Regions from separate parts of the Vibrio astriarenae genome, predicted to be linked through region 2. Evidence: predicted binding sites of a transcription regulator. Region 2 holds the regulator's gene; each other region holds the start of a gene.
What was found. Region 2 encodes CRP, which controls carbon source genes, mostly activating them, when cyclic AMP is high. Its sites were predicted from a motif close to TGTGANNNNNNTCACA; they were not measured.

Region 1: a site for CRP is predicted at 1,183-1,198, ahead of cytR (DNA-binding transcriptional regulator CytR). Genes of this name have one in related genera too.
Region 3: a site for CRP is predicted at 1,632-1,647, ahead of GT360_RS02620 (CTP synthase). Genes of this name have one in related genera too.

Annotation. Positions count from the first base shown of each region.
Region 1 is NZ_CP047475.1:3,047,817-3,051,102, reverse strand. Features, by position in the region: gene priA (primosomal protein N') at 1-1,151, shown strand, start outside; gene cytR (DNA-binding transcriptional regulator CytR) at 1,310-2,317, shown strand; gene GT360_RS14170 (SPOR domain-containing protein) at 2,470-3,015, shown strand.
Region 2 is NZ_CP047475.1:323,967-327,252, forward strand. Features, by position in the region: gene astD (succinylglutamate-semialdehyde dehydrogenase) at 1-45, shown strand, start outside; gene GT360_RS01530 (DUF1338 domain-containing protein) at 120-923, shown strand; gene crp (cAMP-activated global transcriptional regulator CRP) at 1,016-1,648, opposite strand; gene GT360_RS01540 (phosphoribulokinase) at 1,888-2,757, opposite strand; gene GT360_RS01545 (YheU family protein) at 2,839-3,048, opposite strand; gene GT360_RS01550 (hydrolase) at 3,090-3,286, opposite strand, start outside.
Region 3 is NZ_CP047475.1:514,374-517,659, forward strand. Features, by position in the region: gene relA (GTP diphosphokinase) at 1-680, shown strand, start outside; gene mazG (nucleoside triphosphate pyrophosphohydrolase) at 763-1,560, shown strand; gene GT360_RS02620 (CTP synthase) at 1,732-3,286, shown strand, end outside.

The DNA of each region.
Region 1 (3,286 bases), 400 kb from region 2:
CTATCGTTTTGGGCTCGGCGACACCAGCATTGGAAACACTACACAATGCGCGCTCTGGTAAATATAGCCACTTGCATTTGACGCAGCGAGCTGGTGCAGCTAAGCCAACAACAAATAAAGTACTTGATATCAAAGGGCTTTACCTTGAAGGTGGTTTATCAGCGCCACTGATTGCAGAAATGCGTAAGCACCTTGAGGCTGGGAATCAGGTGTTGTTGTTTCTCAATCGCCGTGGCTTCTCACCGGCTTTGATGTGCCATGAGTGTGGCTGGATTGCCGAATGTCAGCGCTGTGAGGCTTATTACACCTATCATCAGAACAGCAATGAGATCCGCTGTCACCATTGTGGCTCTCAGCGCCCGGTGATTCATCAGTGCCATGGCTGTGGCAGTACGCACCTCGTGACGGTTGGGGTAGGGACGGAGCAGCTTGAAGCGCAGCTCAACAGTTTATTCCCCGACTATAGTGCGATTCGCATTGATAGAGATAGCACTCGTCGCAAGGGCAGCTTAGAAGAAGCGTTAGAGTCTATTCGTAACAATGAGCACCAGATCTTAATTGGTACTCAGATGCTAGCTAAGGGCCACCACTTTCCGAATGTGACGCTGGTGGCACTGCTTGATGTGGATGGTTCGTTATACAGCAGTGACTTCCGCGCGTCAGAGCGCCTCGCGCAGCTGTTTATTCAGGTGGCAGGCCGCGCAGGTCGTGCTAGCAAGCGCGGTGAGGTCATACTGCAAACACACCATCCAGAGCATACCTTGCTGCAAGCTTTGCTCACTCAAGGCTACGGGCAGTTTGCAGACACGGCACTGCAAGAGCGCAAGATGGCGCAATTACCCCCTTTTAGTTTTCTGACGCTGTTTAAAGCTGAGGCGAATGACAACCAAATGGTGGAACAGTTTCTGCGTCAAGTACGCCACACCCTAGAGGCACATCCGTTGTTTTCTCAGAGTGATGTTGTGCTTGGCCCAACACCAGCACCGCTCTCGAAGCGAGCGGGCAAGTATCGTTGGCAGCTACTTTTGCAGACTCAATCACGCAGCCAAATGCAAAGGCTGCTCTCCAGTGCCAAGCCTGCGATTAATATGCTGCCCTTGGCGAAAAAGGTGCGCTGGAGCTTAGATATAGAGCCTCAAGATCTCAGTTAATCGCGATATGCGCCTAATTGAGTTAACTTGTTGTGATTCATATCACTAAATTACTGTAAAAAATGTTAATCACCCCGGAGCATTACGCTCGTAAATACATACACTAATGGTTTGCTACGGAGTAAAAATTTGAAGATTGAACCAAGAGGACCGATGTTATGGCGACAATGAAGGATGTTGCTTTGTTGGCTGGCGTATCAACCGCCACCGTGTCCCGTGCTTTAATGAATCCAGAGAAAGTATCAGCAGCTACGCGAGAGAAGGTAGAAGATGCCGTGATGGAGTCAGGCTATTCGCCAAACTCTCTAGCACGCAACCTACGCCGCAATGAGTCTAAAACTATCGTCACGATAGTACCGGATATTTGCGACCCTTATTTCTCTGAGATTATTCGCGGTATTGAAGATGCGGCGATGGAGCACGGTTACCTAGTTTTACTTGGCGATAGCGGTCAGCAGAAAAAACGTGAGTCCTCTTTTGTAAACTTGGTTTTCACTAAGCAAGCGGATGGTATGTTGTTGCTAGGTTCTGACTTACCCTTTGATGTGAGTAAATCAGAGCAGAAGAACCTGCCACCAATGGTGATGGCGTGTGAGTATGCGCCAGAGCTAGAGTTGCCAACCGTTCACATTGATAACCTAACATCTGCGTTTGAAGCAGTGAACTACCTGACGCAACTGGGTCACAAGAAAGTGGCTGAGATCTCAGGTCCAGGCTCATCGGCTCTGTGTCAATTCCGCCACCAAGGCTATCAACAAGCCCTACGACGTGCCGGATTAGAGATGAAGGAAGAGTACGTTGAACACTGCGAATTTACCTTTGAGGGTGGGGTTAAGGGTGTCCGCAAACTGCTATCAAACCCAGAGCCACCAACGGCGATCTTCTGCCACTGTGACACTCAAGCGATCGGTGCCATTCAAGAAGCGAAGCGTTTAGGTTTCCGTGTACCGCAAGATTTGTCGGTGGTTGGTTTTGATAATATCGACTTTGGACTCTACTGTGATCCGCCGCTGACGACCGTTGCTCAACCGCGATACGAAATTGGCCGTCAAACCATGCTCATGATGCTTGAAGTACTGCGTGGAAATGATGTTCGTGCCGGTTCACGTCTACTCGAAACTGAGCTTGTGATCCGAGATAGTGCTGCGCCACCAAGATTGATCTAAACAAGCGACATGATAGCGTCAGAATTATCGTAATTCTGCGCGAAACAGAACCGGTTACCCGTTTTTAAGCCCCTTTTCCGGTTAAGTCTGTTCTAGAACGGCATTCTGCTTTACCATGCTGAGTGTCGTTCAATTTATTCATATTATTTGCTGTGGCAAAAGATTACGTAAAACGAGGCCGAGGAACTACCAAACGGCCAACAAAACGCTCCACTCCACGAAGAAAACCGTGGCGTAGTGGTCTTTTGGCGATCCTGCTACTTGGCGGTTTCGGCTATGGATTGTACCTACTGGGGCAAGACTCAGAACCAGAAGCGCCAGTTGTTGTGCAGCCGAAACCTCAGCCAAAGCCAGCGCCGACACCAAAGAAAGTGTTGCCGCCTAAGCCTGAAGAAAAGTGGGACTACGTCGAGACTCTACCAAATCGCCAGATTGAGGTAGAAGCCAAGGAGCTCCAGGTTTCAGATATTCCCTATATCATGCAGTGCGGAGCTTATAAGTCTCTCGAGCAGGCGGAGTCGCGCAAGCTTGATATCGCTTTCCAAGGCATAGAGAGTAAGGTTCGTAAAACGGAGGGAAGCAGCTGGTATCGTGTGGTTCTCGGGCCTTATGACATGAAACGCGACGCTGAGCGAGACAGACATCGCCTAGAGCGCGCCAAGATCGAACCCTGTGCGATTTGGAAGGACTCGCAATAGCTTCTTTAGCCCACTCAAACGAGTGGGCTTTGTTTTTAGCAAATGATTAAACCTGTGACCATCTCATCTGTCATTCTGAACTTGTTTCAGAATCTACTAACCGCGAGCAAAGGCTCCTCGGCTAGATGCTGAAGTAAATTCAGCATGACGGAGCTTCAAACGTCTTGCCTCCGCTTAAGATGTCATAGGTGTGTGAGAGTCAGCATCCACTCCAAGAGGCCACCCAAAATAATCCCGCCCCTTGAATTCCTTACCCAATATCCTCATATAT
Region 2 (3,286 bases):
GAGCCTCTTTTACCCGCGACATTGAGTCCTGGCCTAACACTATAAATAACCAAACCGTCACACGCTGAGGGCAGTCAGTCGGCTGCCCAACCTTTCACCCTTCGATACAAGGAGAGAGTATGACCCCCGCTTTCACTGTCGAGCAGTTATTTGCCGAGCTTTGGCAAGACTACATCACTCGCCTTTGTCCTTCAGCGCAGCAAGTTCATCAACTGCTTGAAGAAGAGACGCCGCTGATCAATGATCATATTGCTTTGCGAACCTTTAATATCGCCCCTTTAGGGATAGAAACCCTAGCGAAGCCCTTTCTTGCTCTAGGCTATAAAGAAGGGGGAGACTACGTATTTGAGAGCAAAAAGTTGCTGGCCAAGCATTATGAACACACTGATCCCGCACTCCCTAAAGTGTTTATTAGTGAGCTAAAAGTGGAAGAGTGTTCCACTCAGTTGCAAGCCATCGTTGCACGTTTGGTGGCGCAATTAGACGCCAATCAGTTACTTAGCCCAGCGTTTCTTTTTGCCGGTCGATTATGGAGCCTTTCACATCAAGATTATCTTGAGCTTGCGAAAGAGAGTGAGTACGCCTCTTGGTTTGCCGCTCATGGCTATGGTGCCAACCACTTTACGGTCAGCGTCAATCAGCTCAATGCGTTTGAAGAGGTGGTTGAGGTTAATAATCAACTCAGAGAATCTGGCTTTGTTATCAATGAATCTGGTGGTGAGGTAAAAGGAACACCCGAAGTGCTGCTAGAGCAGTCATCAACGATGGCGGATAGAGTCCGTGTCGCCTTTACTGATGGTGAGTTTGAGATCCCCGGGGGCTTTTATGAGTTTGCCAAGCGCTACCCGACAGCGAGTGGAGAGCTTTATTCTGGTTTTGTGGCGGCCTCAGCCGATAAAATCTTTGAGAGTACGAATAGCTAGGTTAGTGAAGTTGTGTCGCACAGATAAAAAAAAACACCAAGCCGAGGCTTGGTGTTTTTATTGATACTTTGCTGTTCGCAATTCGATGAGAATTAACGAGTACCGTAGACCACGATAGTTTTACCGTGTGCAGAAATTAGGTTCTGCTCTTCTAGCATCTTCAGGATACGACCAACGGTTTCACGTGAACAACCTACAATCTGACCGATCTCTTGACGAGTGATCTTGATTTGCATGCCGTCTGGGTGAGTCATTGCGTCAGGCTGTTTTGCTAGGTTTAGTAGCGTCTGAGCGATACGACCAGTTACGTCTAGGAATGCTAAGTCACCCACTTTTTGGCTAGTCACTTGTAGGCGGCTTGCCATCTGCGCTGAAAGGCGCATTAGGATATCTGGGTTAACTTGGATAAGTTGACGGAACTTCTTAAATGAAATCTCAGCTACTTCACATGGCGATTTTGCACGTACCCAAGCAGTACGCTCTTGGTCTTCTTCGAAAAGACCGAGTTCACCAATGAAGTCACCTTGGTTAAGGTAAGAAAGGATCATTTCCTTACCTTCTTCGTCTTTAATAAGTACTGCTACAGAGCCTTTGACGATGTAGTACAAAGTCTCAGCTTTTTCACCTGCGTGAATTAGCGTGCTCTTTGATGGGTACTTATGAATATGACAGTGTGAAAGAAACCACTCTAACGTTGGATCGGTTTGAGGTTTACCTAGAACCATAAATATATCTTCCTCTGCAGGGTACGCTTGCTGCTTTCCTTATTGCGCTAAGCGCTTTAACTAGGCCTAGTAGCATAAGTGCTGAAGACACATGCTGCAAGCTATCTCGTAATTCAGACAAGATAGTAACGTGTTTCTTGTGCGATTTCTTGATTTTAACGGGGTAATACGACCGAAATTTACTCAGATTCTGTGCACCTGATCACGTACTGACAAGGTTCTCTGGTTATCGGTCGCAGTTAACCTATTTTCCCGGTTTCTATTAGCTGTTGTAGGATGGGTCTGACGATCAATTCCATCGCAAAACTCATCTTGCCTCCGGGTACAACAAGTGTGTTGTGACGCGACATAAATGAGCCATCAATCATGGCGAGCAGGTAAGGGAAATCGACGTTTTTTATCCCACGTAAACGAATCACCACAAAACTTTCATCCAGACTTGGAATGCCCTTCGCATTGAGCGGGTTTGACGTGTCGACGGTTGGGACACGCTGAAAGTTGATGTGAGTACGAGAGAACTGTGGGGTGATGTAGTTAAGATAATCGTCCATCGAGCGCACGATAGAGTCCATCACCGCCTCTCGCGAGTGGCCTCTATCTCGGGTATCACGCACAAACTTCTGGATCCACTCCAGGTTAACAATCGGCACCATGCCGATCAGAAAGTCGACGTGTTTAGAGACATTCACGTCACCATCGACGACTCCCCCATGTAACCCCTCGTAAAACAAAACATCAGTATCATCAGGGAGCTGCTGCCAAGGAGTGAACGTGCCGGGCATCTGGTTGTACGGTACCGCCTCATCAAAAGAGTGCAGGTAGCGACGCACCTCACCTTGCCCCTCCTCGCCATAGCGAGCAAAGAACTGTTCCAGCGCTTTAAAGTCGTTGGCTTGTGGCCCGAAGTAACTGATGTGTTTGCCTTGCTCACGCGCTTTGCGAATCTCTACGTCCATCTCAGGGCGAGTAAAACGGTGGAAGCTATCGCCTTCCACCCACGCGGGCTTGACGTCCATCATATTGAACATCTTTCTAAAGGCTTCTGACGTTGTGGTGGTTCCTGCACCAGAGGAGCCGGTCACCGCGATAATCGGATGCTTGGCTGACATGACGTACCTGTCTATTTAATAGTTATGATTTTTAAGAAAATTAACCTTAGCGCACCAAAGTCCAAATGGCGAGGTCAGGGATTAGAATTTTCGAGTTTGGATATCGATTGTTTCATGCAGTTCAGAAAAGACGATAACCGCGTCGCCCGCTTCAATTTGTTTGCGAACTTGCTCGATTTTCTCGGTTAAAGAAACCTCATACTCACCGTAATCCGTCCCTTCACGAAGAATGAACTCTTTAATCAGGTTATCGAGAGTATCTGACTCAATTTCTTGCCATGGGATGATCATCAATACTTCTCCACTTCATGATCAAACTGTATTGACAGCTATTATGCCGATTTTGACAGACATTCGTAATAGGCTGGTAGCGCTTCTTCAAGCCAGAATGTCGGTTTTAGCAAGCTGCCACTGAGAAAGCCGACATGACCACCATGCTCAAACAGGCGATAGTCGATATTGTCTGGCAGGATAAATTTTGGGATCACATCTTCGGTCATAAAGGGATCATCCTTGGCGTGAATGATCA
Region 3 (3,286 bases), 190 kb from region 2:
AAATTGGTGCGACATTAAAGGATGCTGAACGCTACGCCTTGAAGCGCTTTAACGTGAATTCTGCAGATGAGCTTTATGTTGGTGTGGGTAGTGGTGACCTACGTATCAACCAAATCATCAATCACATCAACGCACTGGTGAATAAGCCGACAGCAGAAGAAGAGGACAAGCAGGCGCTTGAAAAGCTGCAAGAAGCAGAGAATCGAGCACCGAGCCAAAGCCAACCGAAGAAAGACGCCGTGGTAGTGGAAGGGGTGGATAACCTGATGACACACCTTGCGCGCTGCTGTCAGCCAATACCGGGCGACGCTATTAAAGGCTACATCACCCAGGGGCGAGGTATTTCGGTTCACCGCAGTGACTGTGAGCAGTTAGAAGAGCTGAGCCACCATGCGCCAGAACGTATCATTGATACCGTTTGGGGCAGTGGTTTTGTCGGGTCGTATGTGTTGACGGTGCGTGTTGAGGCCATGGAACGTGGTGGCCTACTAAAAGACATTACCTCACTGTTTGCCAATGAGAAAATCAAGATAAATAGCATGAAGAGCCGCGTGGATTACCGCAGTCAAATGTCGATCATGGACTTTGATCTCGAGGTGACCAACGTTGAAGTTCTGTCTCGTGTCACCAAGCGCGTAGAGCAGATCAAAGATGTCATGTCTGTGAAGCGCCTCGGCTAGGTAATCTTACGAAACATGAAAGTACAATAACACAGAGGTGAGTAGCGTTGCTGCTCACCTCTTTATTTTAAGGAACCGTTCAATGAGCCACCCAATAGAACAACTACAACAGATCATGGCAACGCTGCGCGACCCAGAGCAAGGCTGCCCATGGGATCTCAAGCAGACTTTTGACACGATAGTGCCGCATACGATAGAGGAGACGTATGAGGTGGTGGATGCGATTCACAATCAAGACTGGCCGAATCTAAAAGAAGAGTTGGGAGACTTACTTTTCCAAGTGATTTTCTATAGCCAAATGGCGAAAGAGCAGGGCTTGTTTGATTTTTCAGAGGTGGTAGAGAGTGTCAATGAAAAACTGACTCGACGTCATCCGCATGTTTTTTCTGATGCTAAGTTTGTTTCGGATGAAGAGATTAACGCCAATTGGGAAGCGGAGAAAGCAAAAGAAAAAGCGCAAGTAGGCAAATCGGAGCAAAGTATTCTAGACTCAATACCAGCTTCTCTACCTGCACTTTCTCGTGCTACAAAGATTCAAAAGAAGTGCGCCAAAGTCGGTTTTGATTGGGACTCCATTGGGCCGGTGGTGGATAAGGTGCAAGAAGAGATTCATGAGGTAATGGAAGAAGCACTGCAAGTGACTCCTGAGCCTGACAAAATTGAGCTTGAACTCGGTGATTTATTGTTTGCTGTGGTTAATCTGGCGAGACATTTGGATACCAATCCTGAAGTCGCGCTGGGTAAGGCCAATCGTAAGTTCATCCAGCGCTTTCAGGGTGTAGAACAGATGGCCCTAAAACGCGGTAAGGCGCTGAATGAATATAGTTTGGATGAACTGGAATTGTTTTGGGTTGCTGTGAAGAATCAACGTCGAGATTAGTATCGGTTTAAGCATGGTTCTTCAAGCTCGATACTCGAGTTTGATTTGAAGCAAAAAATTTAAAATTGCAGTGTGATAGATTTCACGTTGTGGCGGTTAGGGTCTTCTGGTATATTTTCGTCCCGTCCAGATGAATTCCATTTCCCTCATTCAACCAACTTCAGGTTAAACATGACGACAAATTACATTTTTGTTACTGGCGGGGTTGTATCCTCTCTAGGTAAAGGTATTGCAGCAGCATCGCTTGCAGCTATTCTAGAAGCTCGTGGTCTTAAAGTGACTATGATGAAGCTTGACCCTTACATCAACGTTGACCCAGGCACAATGAGCCCAACTCAACATGGTGAAGTGTTCGTTACGGAAGATGGCGCTGAAACTGACCTTGACCTTGGTCACTACGAGCGATTCATTCGCACCAAGATGACTAAGCGTAACAACTTCACAGCAGGTCGTGTTTACTCTGACGTTCTAGCGAAAGAACGTCGCGGTGATTACCTAGGTGCAACCATTCAGGTAATCCCTCACATCACTAACTCAATTAAAGATCGCGTAATCGCTGGCTCAGAAGGCCACGACGTTGCTATCGTTGAAGTTGGTGGTACTGTGGGCGATATCGAGTCACTACCATTTATGGAAGCGATTCGTCAGCTTGCTGTAGAGCTAGGCCGTGAGCGTGCAATGTTTATGCACCTTACATTGGTTCCTTACCTAGCAGCAGCGGGTGAAGTGAAAACGAAACCGACACAGCACTCTGTAAAAGAGCTACTGTCTATCGGTATCCAACCAGATATTCTAGTTTGCCGCTCTGATCGTATGATTCCTGCAAACGAGCGTAAGAAGATCGCTCTGTTCTGTAATGTTTCTGAGAAAGCGGTAATCTCAATGAAGGATGTAGATTCAATCTACAAGATCCCTCAACTTATCAAATCTCAAGGCCTCGATGACCTAGTATGTACTCGTTTCGGCATCAATGCTCCTGAAGCGGATCTTTCTGAGTGGGAACAAGTTATCTACGAAGAAGCAAACCCTACAGGTGAAGTCACTATCGGTATGGTTGGTAAGTACATTGAACTACCAGATGCATACAAATCAGTGAACGAAGCGCTTAAACACGCGGGTCTTAAGAACCGCTTGAACGTGAACATCAAGTACGTTGATTCACAAGACGTTGAGAGCAAAGGTGATGAAGCGCTAGCAGGCCTAGACGCAATCCTAGTACCAGGTGGCTTCGGTGACCGCGGTGTTGAAGGGAAGATCCTTGCGGCGAAATTCGCACGTGAAAACAAAGTACCATACCTAGGTATCTGTCTAGGTATGCAAGTAGCACTGATCGAATACGCACGTAACGTTGCGGGTCTTGAAGGTGCTCATTCAACAGAATTTAATAAAGAGACCAAGTACCCTGTGGTAGGCTTGATCACTGAGTGGGTTGATGGCGAAGGCAAGGTAGAAGAGCGTACAGAAACTTCTGACCTTGGTGGTACAATGCGCCTTGGTTCACAGCTATGTCACCTAGAGAAAGGGACAAAAGCTCGTGAGCTATACGGTAGCGCAACGATTCATGAGCGTCACCGTCACCGCTACGAAGTAAACAATCTACTTCGTCCTCAAATTGAGAAAGCAGGTCTTAAAGTTTCGGGTCTGTCTGCAGACAAGAAACTGGTGGAAATGATTGAGAACCCAGAACACCCATGGTTTGTGGCTGCTCAGTTCCATCCAGAATTTA